Regions from separate parts of the Actinoallomurus liliacearum genome, predicted to be linked through region 2. Evidence: riboswitches for the same ligand, from Rfam matches in the RefSeq annotation. Region 2 holds a riboswitch; the other holds the start of a gene.
What was found. Region 2 has a riboswitch for thiamine pyrophosphate ahead of ABD978_RS40645 (purine-cytosine permease family protein). Riboswitches for the same ligand answer to the same signal wherever they lie in the genome.

Region 1 (7,885 bases), on a different contig from region 2:
GGATCCGAGGTGCCGGTCCGCTCACTACTTCGACGCTCGGTTCTTCGAGGGCGTACTGCGTATCGGCCGTGCGGCGATCGGAGACTGCGCGCGCTACGCAGCCCTGGCTTACCTCCACCCCAGGCGACAACGGGAGGCAGGTGTGACAAGCCTGGCCTTTCCGAGGTCGTTCCCCGAGCCTTCTGCGCCCGCAGGTCAGGCGCGCTGGTCCTCGTCGGCGACCGCGACGCAGCCGCCGAGGGATAAGCCACGCGTCGAGAGGCAGGAGAAGCCTTGGCCGTCGGCGCTTTGCCGTCGCCGTTGACCGATTGCCGTCGGTGTGGCCCGTCCGGCGTCCGGATAGCCGGATTTCCCCGGTCAATGGCGGCCGCAATGTCCAATGCCGCCCGCCTTGGTGGGTGGGGCTCCCCGTGGGCGTGCGGAACGCTCGGGCAACGCGGCACGTTCGGGCGCGCAGATGCCGGTAAAGAGCGATAAGTCGGGCTGCCAGCGGGGGCGTTTCCCGAGGCTTGTGTATGCGGCTCACCCGCGTACACCGCCGAATCATCCAGAGCGCCGAGAGCGGAAGGCGTCCGGGGTGGCGGTGGCGCGCTCACGCGCCGACCGGCCTGTTCGTAAAGCTTCGTGGTCGATCTGCCTTCGAGCTACCGATCGGTGGTTGGGACATACCGTCACGAGTGCATCGGCATCGCAGGTCGCTGGTCGGCTGATTCCGTAGAGGGGGACGCGGATCGATCCTGTCCGACGTCACCACGGAGATGCTCGGCCTTTCCAGGGCTTCCGGAATTGTGGCGAGTCTCGGTGTGTCGGATCAGTCTTTCGGCAGCCGATCCGAAGGACGTGACGAGCGTGGACATCGCCCGACTGTACGAGATTCCCCGCAGGTTCGATCTTAAGCTGTTCGCTTATGCGGAGAACGTTTATCTCGTCCGTAATCTGGTGGATCAAGCCGTTGACTCCTGGGGCCTCTCCGAGAACGTCAGATTCGCTGGACGGCTCATCCTCACGGAGCTGGCCACCAACGCGGTGCGGCTCTACGAGGGCAAGGAAGTGCACGTGTGGGTCTCCAGCCAGGCCGGCCGGGATCTTCTGGAGCTGGCCGTCTGGGATCCCGACCCGGACAACCTCCCCAAGATCCTTCCGCTGACCGAGTGCGGCGAGTCCGGCCGGGGACTCGCGCTGGCCTACGAGCTGTCCGACCAGCGGCTCGGCTGGTACCGGTCGACGACGGCCCGCGGAAAGGTCGTCTGGGCGCGCGTAGGGCCGTAGTCCCGATGTATGGAGCAGTCTGGAGCGGTTTGGGTATGGGGTCACAGTGCCCGTCTGGGCGAGTTTTCGGGAATCGGCTGCGTTAAGGCAACGAAGTATCTACTCTCCGCAAGTAGTCGCTCACGCTGGATATCCAAGGAGAGTCGATGTCGGTCGTCCGGGCTCCGCTCAACCCGAAGGTCTCGCTCTGGCACATGCTGGCCTACCTGCTCAGGTGGGAGCGCGAGAAGAACGGTCTCTCGCTGGCGCAGTGGGGGAAGATCGCCACCGCCGCGCCGTCGACGGTCTCCAACGTCGAGGCGGGACGGAGAAAGATCGACGAGAGGCAGGCAAAGATCATCGATCGCCACTTCCGGACCGGCGGCCTCTTCGAGCTGCTGCTCTGGTACGCCCAGAACGGCCACAACCCCGACTGGGCCCAGTCCGTCACCGCGTACGAGGCCATCGCCCAACTGATCAGGATCTACCAGGGGCAGTACATCCCAGGTCCGTTTCAGACCGAGGACTACGCGCGAGCCCTGCTGCTGGCCGGCAGCGAAGTCAAGGATCTCGGCGAGACACTCAAGGCGAGGATGGAACGGCAGGCCGCGATTCTGGACCGGCCCGAGCCGCCCTACGTCTGGGCGCTGCTGGACGAGGACGTTCTGGACGACTGCATCGGCGGCGTTGAGGTCATGCGGGCACAGCTCCGGTACCTGCTCGAACTGATGCAGCGGCCGAACATCTCCATCCGCATCATCCCGCGTTCGACAGGTGCCCATATCGGTAAGGACGGCTCGTTCCGCGTCATCACTGTCGATTCCCGCGATATCGCCTACGCTGGAGCGGCGAGAGGCGGTCGGCTGATCGAGATGTGCGGCGAGGTCGAACAGTTCAAACTGGACTTCGACCGGATCGGGCAGAAGGCAGCCTCCGAGGACGCCTCGCGTGTGCTGATCGAACGGCGATTGGAGGCCACCGAGTGGCGATGCAGTGGCGCAAAAGCTCAGTTAGCACCGGGGTCAACGACGAGGCGTGCGTCGAGGTGGCGTCGCTGACGTCACGGGAGACCGCTGGACTCACGGTCGGCGAAGCCGATCATTGAGCAACGCCGCGCGATCTGTGCGGTTACTGCTAACACACCGCGAGAGGCGGTCGGCTGATCGAGATGTGCGGCGAGGTCGAACAGTTCAAACTCGACTTCGACCGGATCGGGCAGAAGGCAGCCTCCGAAGATGCCTCGCGCATCCTGATCGAACGGCGATTGGAGGCCACCGAGTGGCGGTGCAGTGGCGCAAAAGCTCAGTTAGCGGCGGGGTCAACGACGAGGCGTGCGTCGAGGTGGCGTCGCTGACACAGGAGACGACCGGCGAAGTCGGTCGCTGAGCGACACGGCGCGGCCGGTACGGACACCGGGACCGTACGGCCGCGCCTCGGCCTATGCCGGTCTACTTGAGCCAATCGGCGGTGGGCCAGGTTTCCCGCCGCCAGGCGCTGTCCCAGAACATCCACTCGTACTCGGTGGCGCGGAAGAAGGCGCGGGTCATCGCCTCGCGGGTCGCCGGGTCGGTGGTCGCGGCCAGGCGGTCGGTGATGTCCTTGGCGCGCTCGGTGGACTCGGCGAAGGCCGGGTCGGAGTAGGTCGCGATCCAGGCGCGGTACGGGTGGTCCTCGACGCCCGCGGTGTTCTCGAGCAGGGCCGTCCCGACGTCCTGGTACACCCAGAAGCACGGCAGCACTGCCGCCGCCAGCACCGGGTACGGGTCGGCGAGGGCCGTCGCCTGGAGGAAGGACGCGTAGCCGAGGCAGGTGGGGGAGGTGTCGATGCCCGCCAGGTCGTCGGCGGTCAGGCCGAACTCCTCGATGTACCCGGCGTGCAGCGTACGCTCCGCCGCCAGCGCGGCGTGCGCGCTCTCGGCGAAGAAGACGGCGTCGTCGGTGTCGGTGGCCCGGGTCGAGGCGACCGCGAGCGCCCGGGAGAACGCCTCCAGGTAGCGGGCGTCCTGCACGATGTAGAAGGCGAACCGCTCCCGGTCCAGCGTGCCATCGCTGAGGGCGGTGTTGAACGGGTGCTCGTGGATCGCGCGGAGCAGTCGCGCCGAGCGCTTCCACACGTCGTCGCAGAACATCGAGATCTCCTCAGCGGTTGGCGGACGGCACGGCACGGACGCTCGACAGCACCAGGAGAGAACCGGTCATGGCGACGTCCCTTCGCTAGTCCTAGCTAGATCAGGTTCGACGGGTGTGTTCTCAGCCCGGGCCATGCCGGGCACCCCGCGTCACCGCCGACCGTAACAAGGATCGCCTGGGACCTGCCACTCATGGCGGCGCCCGGGGCGGGCCTCCAGCGGGTGCGAGGCAGTCTCCGCCGGCTGCCGCGCCGGCGTGTGACCAGGCTTGAGCATCACCTCCTGATTCGCGGGTCGTTCGACGCGTATCGTCCAGGCATGGACACCGCTGCTTCACCCCGCGTCCTCGTCATCGGGTTTGACCCGTATCGGGTGCCCGGGCCGTGGGATCCCGAGCCGGTGGCCAAGGCGATCGAGGCGGGACTGACCAAGTTCGCCGAACATGGCGTGGGCGTCGAGACCTGCCTGATCGGCCTTGATGGAAGTGACGACGTGGAAGCGGTCGTCGGGAATGCGCTGCGAGCCCATCCGTGGGAGTGCGTCACCGTCGGCGGTGGCCTGCGGCACTCAGACGATCAAGTCGAACTCCTCGAGCAGGTGATCAACCTGGTGCGGCGGCACGCGCCCGATGCGGCCATCGCGTTCAACAGCACCCCGGCCACCACCTACGAGGCCGCTGCCCGTTGGATCGAGTGACGACGGCGAACGACGCGGCTTGAGCGTCAGCTTCTGGCTCGTCGTCGGGATGCTCGACGAGAGCCACTTACGGCCTGACGCGTTCGGGGAACCCGGTCCAGCGCAGGTCGGCCGGGAGGTGGCTCATGTCGTTGAACATCACGATCGTGGGCGGCAGGCCATCGCGGTACTCGATGACCGTCAGTGCGGTGTTGGCGCTGTTCAGTCCGAGCCACCGTGATGGCGGCGCCTCCAGCGCGTGCCGCACCAGCCACGCGATCGGGTAGGCGTGCGTCACCAGGACCTCGTGCGTGTCGGTCCGGCTCCTTTTCGCGGTCGTGTCGGGGACCTTCGCGAATCGGGCGACCAGGGCCTCGGCAAGCCTCTGGCCCGACGCTGCCTCGGTGTCGTCGTAGCCGTCGAAGAAGCCGGCCCAGGACGGGGGTGTTTCGGCGGCACTGGGGACGTAGGGCACGTGGTCGACGAGTTCGGCGGCCTCGGTCACGGGCACGTTCGGTAGATGCCGCGCGAGTTCGTGCGCGCTTGCCACGGCGCGTGGCAGCGGAGAGTGCCACACGGCGTCGACCGGTACGCCGGCGAGCCGTTCGCCCAGCAGGCCCGCCTGCCGGCGCCCGACGTCGGTGAGCTCCCCGAACGCGTCGGCCGCGCCGTGGCGTGCCAGGTAGAGGTGTCGCGTTGTCATCCGTGGTCAGGGACGCGGTGCCCGTGCGGGCCCGTTCCCATCTCCTCTCGATCTGTAGGGGTGGGTTCGGCGGCTATGTAGGCGAGGTGCGACGCCTGGCGATGGCTCCCGGCCGGGGGCGGAAGCGATCGGTCACGCGTTCGTCCCCGTGACGGTGCCGGCGGTCCCGTCGATGGTGATGACGGCGTCGTCGCGGAGCCTGGCCGTTGCGTTCGGGATGCCGAGGACGGCGGGGATGGCGTGCTCGCGAGCGACGATCGCGGCGTGGGAGAGCGCGCCTCCGGTCTCGGTGACGACGCCGGCGGCGATGCGCAGCAGCGGCGTCCACGCGGGGTCGGTGAAGGGGCAGACAAGGATGTCGCCCGGCTGCACGCGCGCGAAATCGCCGGGACCGCGGACGATCCTCGCGGTGCCGGTCACGGTCCCGTGGCTGCCCGGTATTCCGTTGAGGGTGGCAGGTGGGGTGTCCGAGGTGCCGGAAGGCGATGGTGGCGGTGGGGGCGCGGCGGTGACCGGCCGCGCTTGCAGAATCCAGGCGCGGCCGTCGACGATCGCCCACTCGATGTCCTGCGGTCCGCCGAGTACGGCGGCGATCTCCTTGCCCAACGCGGCGAGGTGCGTGGCGGTCGCGTCGTCGAGCGCGGGTCGGTGCCGGACACGGATGGGCACGTCGCGAACGACGAGCCGCGTACCGCGCCGGTCGAGGCGGGTCCGTTTGTCCGCGACGGTGCGTGTGATCGACCCGTCCTCGGCGACGCGATAGGCGTCAGGGGTGACGGTGCCCCCGACGACGCTGGGGCCGAGGCCCCAAGACGCCTCGATCTCGGTCGCGTCGTTCGGTCCCGCGGGGGTGAACATGACCCCGGACACCTCGGCGTCCAGATGGCGCTGGAGGATGACGGCCATCAGGAGGTCGTCGGACGGCCGGCCGTCGCGGCCGGAGGCGCCCCGGTAACCGAGGGCACGTGGAGACAACAGCGAGGCCCAGCAGGCACGTACGGCATCGGCGACTTCGCCGACTCCGCGCACGGCGAGAAAAGTCTCGTACTGACCGGCCGCCGACGCCTGACCGGTGTCTTCGTTCGCCGCCGATGATCTCACCGCCACGGGCGGGTCGCCGAGCTCGTCGAGTGCGCGTCCCAGCGCGTCGACCAGGGTCGCGTGGAGTGGGCGGGCCTGGATCGCCTGCCGCGCCGCGTCAAGCTCGTCCGGCTCGCCGGTGAACCGCCCGAGGCCCAGATCGCCGATAGTGGCCAGGTAAGCGGCGAACGAGACGACGAAGCCGTCAGGAACCGGTAGACCCGCGCGGAGCAGCGCGCCAAGTGCCCCGGCCTTGCCTCCGCAGGTATCGGCGGCGGCCTCCAGGAGGGGTACGAGCACCGATCCCGCCCTTCAACAGATCGTTGACAACGTTTTGTTGAGTGTGCATCATCGGTCGCATGCCACGCAAGCAGGACATCGCTCACGGCGCGCATGCCGACCACCTTCAGGCCCAGCGTGAGCAGGACGCGCGTGAGCGTCTACTGGACCTGGGCGCCGATGCGCTCGACGCCCGTCCGTGGCGACCATCGCCGGCCCCGCCGTCGGCGGTCGACCTCGTGCAGTTCGCCGTCTGGCGCTGCGCCGACCTGGACCCGGAGGACATCCTGAGCGCGCTCGCCCTCCTGCCCGCCGCACGCGCGGAGGTCGAAGGACTCGAATCCGCCCTGCTGTTCATGGCCCGGAGTGCGGGATTGACCTGGACGCAGATGGCGGACGCGATGGGGTTCAACTCCCCGCAGGCGTGCCAGCAGCGGTACACCCGCCTGGCGGCACGACAGGACGCCGGCTCATGACGCGGGACTCTCCACTCGGCCTCCTGGTCCTGCACGCCGTGCGCATCACCGGGTTCGCGGACACCCCCGTTGTCGCTCATCGGTACGGGCTCGACGCGGCCGAGACGAAAGAGACGCTGCTCGACGCCCAGGCACGTGGCTGGGTCGAGCACACCGCCTTCGCCGGCGCCGGAGGTTGGTCGTTGACCGAAGCGGGCCGAGCCGAGAACGAGCGCCGGCTCGCGGCCGAACTCGCACGCGTCGGCGGCGCCGAGGAGGTCCGTGACGTCTACCGCGAGTTCCTCCCGCTGAACGCCCTCCTGCTACAGGCCTGCACCGACTGGCAACTCCGGCCCGCCGCCGGCGATCGGCTCGCCGTCAACGACCACTCCGATCCCGCCTGGGACGCCGGAGTCCTCTCCGAACTCGCGGGCATCGACCGCGCACTCACGCCACTCGCGGACCGGCTCGAGGGCGTCCTCACGCGGTTCCGCGGATACGACGAACGATTCACCGCGGCCCTGGCGCGCGCCCAGGGCGGGGAGGGCGACTGGGTCGATCGCACCGACGTCGACTCCTGCCATCGGGTCTGGTTCGAGCTCCACGAGGACCTCATCGCCACGCTCGGTCTCGACCGTCACGCGGAACCCTGACCCCGGCCTCCCCTGCCCCGCATCCTCGATTCGGCAGTGCACCGGGACCTGCCACCCGAGGCTCTGAGGCGTACCGAATGCTCGGTGACCGCGTTCCACGGAAAGGGCAAAGCGTCCATACCGGCACCACAGGCGGACCTTCTCCGAGCATCCGGTACGCCCCCGCGGCGCACTCAGGGTGGGGTCCCCGTCACCCCCGAGGCGGTCCGACACCGTTCTCTCAGGAGGGCCATAGAGGGTCGGCTCCGACGGACTCACCCGGACTGGGAGTTCACGAGCGATGGCGTGTCGCGTCCGGCTTCGGGTTCTCCGTCCCAGGGTGAGCAGGGCTAGGACCCCTCCAGGCAACGGCCCGCGCTAGGGCCTGTCTCGAAGTGAGTGGAGCCATTCGTTGATGGCGGTGATGTGGATGGTGGCCTGGTAGCGGACGGCGAGCTTGTCGTATCTGGTCGCGACGGCCCGGTTGCGTTTGAGCCGGTTGATTCCGCACTCGACCGCGTGACGCTGCCGGTACAAGACCAGATCGAAGGCGGGTGGCCGGCCGCCCTTGGACCCTTTGCGGCGCCGGGCGGCGTCCTGGTCGGCCTTGCTGGGGATCGTGGCTTTGATCCCGCGTCGGCGCAGGTGAGCGCGGTTGGCGCGGGAGGTGTAGGCCTTGTCGGC
Region 2 (7,885 bases):
GGTTACGACATCGTCGTGACGCAGCCGCGTGTTCTGGCCGCCAAGACGCTCGCCGAGCGGGTGGCCGAGGAGACCGGTGCCTCCCTCGGGGGCACCGTCGGATTCGAGACCGCCCGTGAGAAGAGGGTCAGCGAGGCGACTCGCTGCCTCTTCGCCACCGATGGGCTGGCGCTGGTGCGCAAGCTCATGGGGAGCGGTCAAGCGTCCGTGCTCGTCATCGATGAGGTCCACGAGTGGAACTCCAACGTCGAGACGTTGGTCGCGTGGTGCAAGCTCCAGTTGGAGAATGGCGCCGGCTTCAAGCTGGTGCTGATGAGCGCCACGCTCCAGGCACGGGAGCTGGCGGCCTACTTCGGTGGGGCGCCGATCATCACGGTGCCGGGACGCACCTTCCCCGTGGAGGAGCGGCCGGCGAGCGGTGCCACCCTGGAGGAGGACGTCGTGTCCCTCCTCAGGGAGGGTCGCAACGTACTGGTCTTCCAGCCTGGGAAGGCGGAGATCTCGAAGATCGTGGAGCGGCTGCGGTCGACGCCGGACCTCGACGCCGAGATCCTGCCCCTGCACGGGACGCTGACCCCGCAGGAGCAGGCGGCGGCCTTCAGGCCGTCGCGTCGGCCGAAGTGCGTCGTTGCCACCAACGTGGCGCAGACCAGCGTCACGATCCCGGACATCGACGCCGTGGTCGACTCCGGCATGGAACGGCGGGTCGAGCTGGTGGACGGGGTCGAGGGCCTGTACCTGGAACCCGTCAGCCTCGCCGACCGCGCGCAACGTAAGGGCCGTGCCGGCCGGACCAAGCCGGGTGTGTACATCGACTGGTGCACGCACGCCGGAAGGCCGGAGTTCCCGAAGCCGGAGCTTCTTCGCTGCCGGCTCGAAACCCTGGCCCTACGGCTGGCCGCCGCGGGGTTCGACATGGAGGAGCTGCGGTTCTTCCACCAGCCGGAGCCCGGTGCGATCCGTGACGCCAAGCGCGCGCTTCGCGCGCTGGGCTGCATGGACGCCGCCGGCAAGGTGACGCGAATCGGCCGCCTCGTCGCGAAGCTTCCCGTCTCCGTGCAGTACGCACGGATGATCGTGGAGGCAGACCGGCTGGGCGTCACCGATGACCTGATCACGGTCGCGGCCATCCTCGAGCAGGGAGAGATCACTGCTCGCGTGTGTGACCGATGCCGACAGCTCGGGCGGCAGTCGTGTTCCTGCTGGCGTCTGCTGGCGCAGGGCGAGACGTCCGATGTCATGGCCCAGCTGGCGGTGTACCGCGCCGCCGGGAGGATGTCTCGCAGGGAGATGTCCGCGGCGGGCGTCTTCGTCAAGGCCTTCTACGAGGCCAAGGAGAAGCGTCGGCGCTTGGCCGGTGCCCTCAAGGGCAAGGTCAAGTTCGGTTCGAACGGGCGGCGGGAGAACATCCTCCGGGCAGTGTGCGCCGGGATGGTGGATCATCTGTACGAGCGAGAGTTCGGGGTCTACCGGAACGGCGACGGAATCGGCCGGGAGCTCGCTCGCGAGTCGGTCGTGCGCGACGCGCAATGGCTGGTCGCCCTGCCGTGGGATCTGGAGATCAAGTGCCGCCGTGGTGGCACGAGGGTCCTGCCGCTCGTCCGCATGGCCTCTCCGGTCGATCCGGAGTGGCTGATCGACGTGGCTCCGCACCTGGCGGAGCTGCGGGAAGGACTGAACCCGGTCTACGAAGAGGAGCGGGACGAGGTGGTCTCCACCTCGGAGCTCTGGTTCAACGGCCGGTTCGTCAAGGAGTTCCGGAAGCTCGACCCGGAACACCCCGACGCGGCAGAACTGCGTCGGGTGGGCCGAAACAACCGTCAGTGGCGATCGTGGACCGAAAGGCCCGAGATCGCGCTGCCGGACACGAGTGCCGACGCCATCCCGGAGATCGTCGTCTGCGCCTATGGTGCTGACGCCGAGACGGGGGAGCCGCTGCGGGCCTACGGAACGGTTGCTCCGTACGACTACCGGTGGTACTCCTCCGACCCCTCGTTCAAGATCGTTTGGGGTCGGGACCGGGGCGTGGCCGCGAAGCTCCGTCAGGATGCGGTTTCCACCCTGGAATCCATCCGGGCGGAGGCGGAGCGCCAGAGGCGGGCCGCGGAGGTTCTGTGGCTGGCGGAAGCCGGCGAGCCTCTGCTGTAGCAGGCCTGAAGCTCGAAAGGCTGAGGCCGAACAGCGATGGGCCCCGCGCGTGCGCGGGGCCCATCTTCGGTCAGGAGCCGTCGCGGTTCCCGGTCGCCCGTACAGGCGGTGGTCCCGTGCCGCTCAGCGCGCGGACGGCACCGGGCCGAACAGCGCGACGAGGTTGCCCCACCGTTTGATCTCGCAGCCGTTCTTCCGGTTGAACGTCGCGTCGACCTTCTTGCCGTTCCAGGTTCCGGTGACCGTGGCGGTCTGCGGGCCGCCGTAGATCTGGGTGCACATCTGGCCCTTCGGCGTCGGCGCGAACGGGTCCTGCCCCTTCGCGGCCGCCGCGGCCAGCGCCGCGCACGCCTGGTCGGCCTTGGGCAGGGTCCCGCCCACGGGATCGCAGGTGAGCGTCCAGGTCTTCGGCGCCGACGTCTCCGACGCGCGTACGGTCACGGTCAGCCGGGTCCCGGCCGCAGACCCGGTCGGTGCGGGCGCCGTCGGGGAGGCCGTCGGCGCCGGGGTGCCGGGCACCGCCGACGCGGTGGGGGTCTCGGAGCCCTTGCTCGGCGCGGCCGTCGCGGAACCGTCCCCGTTCTTGCAACCGCCCAGCGCGAGGGCGGCGACGACGATGCCGGGGATGGCGAGGGTCGCTGGTCGCAGTCTGGATGGAGATTGCCTCATGACGATTCGACTCCGGGCGATGGCTCGTGGTTCCTTTGATATGTGAACTCTTTCAGGGAACAGATTCCCGCCGTGGAGGTCGCCAAGGTCCCGGACGACGCGTTCCTGCTGGACGTGCGCGAACTGGACGAGTGGAAGGCCGGCCACGCGCCCCGAGCGGTGCACATCCCGCTGAGCCAGCTCGGCGCCCGCGCCTCCGAGGTGCCCACCGGTGAGGACATCTTCGTCATCTGCCGGTCGGGGGCACGCTCGGCGTCGGTGGTCGCCGCGTTCAACAACGCCGGCTGGAAGACGGCGAACGTCCAGGGCGGCATGCACGCCTGGGAGGCGGCGGGCCGTCCGATGGTCAGCGAATCGGGCGGAGAGCCATACGTCGCCTGACGAGGTACATTTACGGCGGAAAAGTTAAGACCCGCGGGAGCTCGGACCACGACCGGGCTGAGAGGGCGGCTTCACAGGTGCCGCCGACCGCTCGAACCTGACCGGGTAATGCCGGCGTAGGGAGTGTGCCTTGAGCGCCGCCGTCGAAGAGCGATCGTCTGACAACGAGGCCCCGTACACCCTCGACCAACCCGCACCGAAGGTCCTCAGCTTCTGGGACCAGAGCGCGTTCTGGGCGAACCTGGGCGTGAGCCTTCTCGCCTTCTCCGGGGCGTACACGGTGCTCGCCCCGGACGCCCAGGGCACGCCCCGGCTCCCCATCATCGCCGGGATCCTCGCCATGGTCGTCGGCACCGGGATCGGCGGGATCATGCTCGGGCTGGCGGCCGTGCCCGGCACCCGCGCCGGCGTTCCCGCGATGATGCTGCTGCGCGGCCTGTTCGGCACCCGCCTGTCGTACGTCCCCACCGTGCTGAACATCCTGCAGATGGTCGGCTGGGGGACGTTCGAGCTGGTCACGATCGCGGGCGCGGCCAAGGAACTCGCCGGCGGCGGCCCGCGCTGGGCGTACGTGGTCGTGGCGGGCGCCATCACGACCGTGCTGACGCTCTGGCCGCTCGGCTCCGTGCGGGTGCTGCGCCGGTACGTCACCGTCGCGGTCGTCCTCGCCCTCGGCTACTTCTACGTCCAGCTCGCCCGGCAGCCGCTGCCGAACCTCACCCACGGCTCGTGGAGTCACTTCTGGATCGGCGCGGACGCCGCGCTGGCCGTCTCCATCTCCTGGGTGCCGATGGCGGCCGACTACACGCGGCACTCGCGCTCCGAGCGGGCCGCTTTCGGCGCCGCGAGCGTGGCGTACGGCCTGACGCAGGTCGTCGCGTACGTCCTCGGGCTGCTGGCGCTCGCGCTCGTCGCCGGCGACTCCTCGAAGGTGTTCGGCCCGTTCCAGCACGTGGCCCTCGGCACGCTGTTCTTCGCGGTCTTCGTCCTGCGCGAGGTCGACCAGTCGTTCGCGAACGTCTACTCGACCGCGGTCTCGATCCAGAACCTCGTGACCCGCGCGGACCGACGGGTCCTCACCGTGGTGCTGGGCGCCCTGACGACGGTGCTCGCGCTCGCGCTGAACATGGACAACTACTCCGGCTTCCTGACGCTGATCGGGTCGGTGTTCGTGCCCATGCTCGGCGTGCTGGCCGTGGACTTCTTCTGCTTCACCGGGCGGCGCGGCTGGGACGTCTCCGACCGGGCGCCCGCCCGCTGGGGGATGATCGTCGCCTGGGCGGCGGGCATCGCGGCGTACCAGCTCATCAACCCCGGCCAGGTCGGCTGGTGGTCCCGGCTGTGGACACACGCGCAGAGCGCGCTGCACTTCACCCCGGCGGACTGGATGAGCGCCTCGCTCCTGTCCTTCGCCGTCGCCGCAGCCGTCACCGCCCTCCTCGGCGCCTTCCGCCGCCGACGGCCGGCCGCCCGCCCCGACACGGCGCGCGCCTAGCGACAAATCGACACGGTGACCGCGCCGTCCCGACCGCCGGTGTCCTCCTCATGTCGGCGGCACAGAGCCTTGCCATCGGTGTTGACGGGACAAAGCGCAGTGACCGGCCGGAACGCCGCCGGCGGCTTGGCGCCGTCGCATCGGGCGGGTCGTGGGGAGGGTGAGTGCGTGAATAACCCGTCGCGACGGAGGTACGCCGGTCATCATGGGTGTACGGAGCGCGGGGAGGCGATCACCATGGCGCAGTGTGAGCACGACTGGGTGCAGACGGCCCCCAACCAGAAACGATGCCGTAAGTGCGGATTGGTGCTGACCTTCGCGTAGGTGTCCCGCGCGAGTGGCACTATGGGCTCCGTGGGCGCCTCGGATGCGATGATGCGCGCGGCGGTGGCCTCTTCCGCCGACGCGATGATCGCGGTGGACGCCGACCTGACCGTCCGGCTGTGGAACCCTGCCGCCGAGCGGGTGTTCGGCTGGGCCGCGGCCGACGTCCTGGGCCGGCGGCTGCGCATCATCCCTGAGGAGCACACCGCGGAGCACCGCGCCGTCCTCGAACGCGTCCGCGAGGGCGGCCACATCTCGTTCCTCACCAGGCGGCTGCACCGCGACGGCCGGCTGCTCGACGTCCGGGCGGTCGTCAGCGCCATGCGAGACGAGGACGGCGGGTTGCTCGGCTGGGTCGGCCTCTACCGGCCGGTGCGGGAGGACGAGGCCGTCCAGCACCAGACCGCCGAGCGCATCCGGCTCGTCCGGCGGCTCAACGACGTGGTCGCCGACCTCAACACCGAGCCGGCGCTGTCGGCGGTGCTGGACCGGGTCACCTCGGGCCTCATCGAGCTGACCGGCGCGGACGCCGCCGGTTTCGTCGTCATCGAGCAGCAGACCAACACGCTGAAGCTCGTCAGCATGACCGGGCTGCCGCGTAACCTGCGCGACTCGACCGCCGACCTGCGCGCCAGCCTCGTCGGCGAGCTGCTCCGCTCCGGGCGCACGGTCATGCTGGCCACCTCCGACACACGCGCCCTCGGCGACCTGATCTGGTCGGAGCTGGAGGGCCTGCACACGATCGCCGTCGGCATCTCCACCGTCCGGGGCAGCCCGTACGGCGCGCTGTACGCCCTGTTCTCCGGGCGGCGGGCGGGCCACATCGAGCTCGAGCTGCTCGAGCTGTTCGCCGGGCACGCGGGCGTGGTGATCGGCAACGCCCTGCACTACGACGAGGCGGTCCGGCAGCGCCGGCACGAGCAGGCGGTGATCGAGGCGAGCGCGGACGGCATCGCGGTGCTGGACCGCGACGGCGTCGTCAAACGGTGGAACCCCGCGGCGGAGCGGCTCACCGGCCTGACCGCCGGGGACGTCATCGGCCGGCCGCTGCCGTTCCCGCTGCCCGATCTGGACGGCGAGCCGACCATCCAGCTGGAGTCCGGCATCTGGCTCAACGTCCTGCACACCGAGATCGAGAGCCACGCCGAGGTCGTCGTGGACTTCCGCGACGTCACCGAGGCCAAGTCCCTCGAGGCGGCCAAGGACCTCTTCCTGTCCATGACCAGCCATGAGCTGCGGACGCCGATCACGGTCGTGCAGGGGTTCGCCAAGACGCTGGTCGACCGCTGGGAGAAGCTCGAGGAGGCGGACCGGCGGCGGGCGGTCGCGACGATCGCCGACCGCGCGGACGCCCTCGGCCGCCTGGTCGACAACCTGCTGTACTCCCGTGCGGTCCCGAACGGGCTCACCGTCACGAGCGAGCCGTTCGACCTGGCCGGGCTGCTGCGCGGCGCGGCGTACGGCTTCCGTGGCGTGTCCGAGCGCCACACCGTGGAGCTGGAGGTCGCCGACGACCTGCCGTCGGCCCTGGGCGACTCGATGGCCACGGACATCATCGTCGGCCAGCTCCTGGAGAACGCCGTCAAGTACTCCCCGGACGGCGGCGTCATCACCGTACGCGCCGGCGTCGAGGGCGACGTGATCGCGGTGACGGTGGAGGACGACGGGATCGGGATCAGGGCGAACGACCGGGAGCGGGTCTTCGAGCGCTTCGTGCAGGGGGAGGCGGGGGACCGCCGCCGGTTCGGGGGGCTCGGACTCGGCCTCTACATCGTGCGCCGGCTCGCCCGCGCCCAGCAGGGCGATGTCTCCGCGCATCCGCGCGCGGACGGGCTGGAGGGCACCAGCATGCGCTTCACCCTCCCCTACGATCGTTACAATGCGTAACCGGTCATACTTGGGCATACCGCTCAGCAGGGTGAGACCTTCGCCACGTGTTCGAGGTCACAGTTACACGTGGTGTTGGTAACAGATTCCTGTGGCGCGGTTTCCGGGATTTTTAAGTGGGCATTTCGGTCGTTACCGGGGTGACCAAGTTACGGGGAGTATCCGGGGCAACTGCCCGGGGAGGTGAGGGTGTCGAGCGTCGTGTTCCTGCCACATGCGCCGTCCAGCGTCTCGGACGTGCGAAAGCGCCTGTGTTCCGAACTCCGCGCGTCCGGTGTGTACGAGGAGGTCGCGGATGACGCAGCCGTCATCATCAGCGAGTTGATCAGCAACGCGCTGCGGCACGCACGTCCTCTGCCGTCCGGTGACATCCGCGTGTCCTGGGCATACGAGGGCGACCTCATCCAACTGGCCGTCAGCGACGGTGGCTCGATGACCGAGCCGCGTCGCACCCGCGCCGCCCTCTCCTCACTCGGCGGCCGCGGCCTCAGCATCGTCGAGGCGCTCTCGGACGGGTGGGGGGTCTCCCATGAGTCCGACAGCACCACCGTCTGGGCCGAGCTCCGCGCCGCCCAGCAATCCGACAACGGCCATGCCGTCCCCCTGATGCAGCCGTTGCGAATCGCCTTCGACCAGTCCGCCTGAGCCCGCCACCCCGGCGGGTCCAGAGTGCGAACGTCGGCAGAGCGGACCGCTCCTCCACTGCGTGGAGGAGCGGCTGATCGCTCATGCGGATGTCATCTGCGGTGCGGAACGCGGCTGGACGCCGCGTTCCGCACGGTGCAGGCGGCGGCCGGCCGGGGGCCGTGGTCGCGGATGCCCGTCGCGACCACGTATCCGGTGTAGCCGGGGCGAAGCGGCTTGGGGTCGGGGTCGAGGCGGTCCACCCGCAGCTTGGTGGCGCGTTCGGTCAGGGCGGCGCGGACGTCATCCACGCCGACCGACGTGGCGGGCCACCGGATGCCGTCCACGACGTACCCC

Region 1: another riboswitch for thiamine pyrophosphate. It lies ahead of tenA (thiaminase II); the one in region 2 lies ahead of ABD978_RS40645 (purine-cytosine permease family protein).

The regions. Positions count from the first base shown of each region.
Region 1 is NZ_BAABHJ010000031.1:3,518-11,402, reverse strand. It holds gene ABD978_RS34785 (ATP-binding protein) at 850-1,269, shown strand; partial or broken gene ABD978_RS34780 (helix-turn-helix domain-containing protein) at 1,416-2,201, shown strand; gene ABD978_RS44090 (DUF397 domain-containing protein) at 2,237-2,353, shown strand; gene ABD978_RS44085 (DUF397 domain-containing protein) at 2,371-2,634, shown strand; gene tenA (thiaminase II) at 2,697-3,377, opposite strand; TPP riboswitch at 3,438-3,535, opposite strand; gene ABD978_RS34770 (hypothetical protein) at 3,696-4,073, shown strand; gene ABD978_RS34765 (histidine phosphatase family protein) at 4,141-4,755, opposite strand; gene ABD978_RS34760 (PEP/pyruvate-binding domain-containing protein) at 4,888-6,135, opposite strand; gene ABD978_RS34755 (DNA-binding protein) at 6,195-6,590, shown strand; gene ABD978_RS34750 (transcriptional regulator) at 6,587-7,222, shown strand; gene ABD978_RS34745 (IS5 family transposase) at 7,580-7,885, opposite strand, start outside.
Region 2 is NZ_BAABHJ010000040.1:430,130-438,014, forward strand. It holds gene ABD978_RS40630 (helicase-related protein) at 1-2,148, shown strand, start outside; gene ABD978_RS40635 (SSI family serine proteinase inhibitor) at 2,272-2,817, opposite strand; gene ABD978_RS40640 (rhodanese-like domain-containing protein) at 2,860-3,198, shown strand; TPP riboswitch at 3,222-3,338, shown strand; gene ABD978_RS40645 (purine-cytosine permease family protein) at 3,329-4,693, shown strand; gene ABD978_RS40650 (sensor histidine kinase) at 5,039-6,904, shown strand; gene ABD978_RS40655 (ATP-binding protein) at 7,106-7,549, shown strand; gene ABD978_RS40660 (hypothetical protein) at 7,642-7,885, opposite strand, start outside.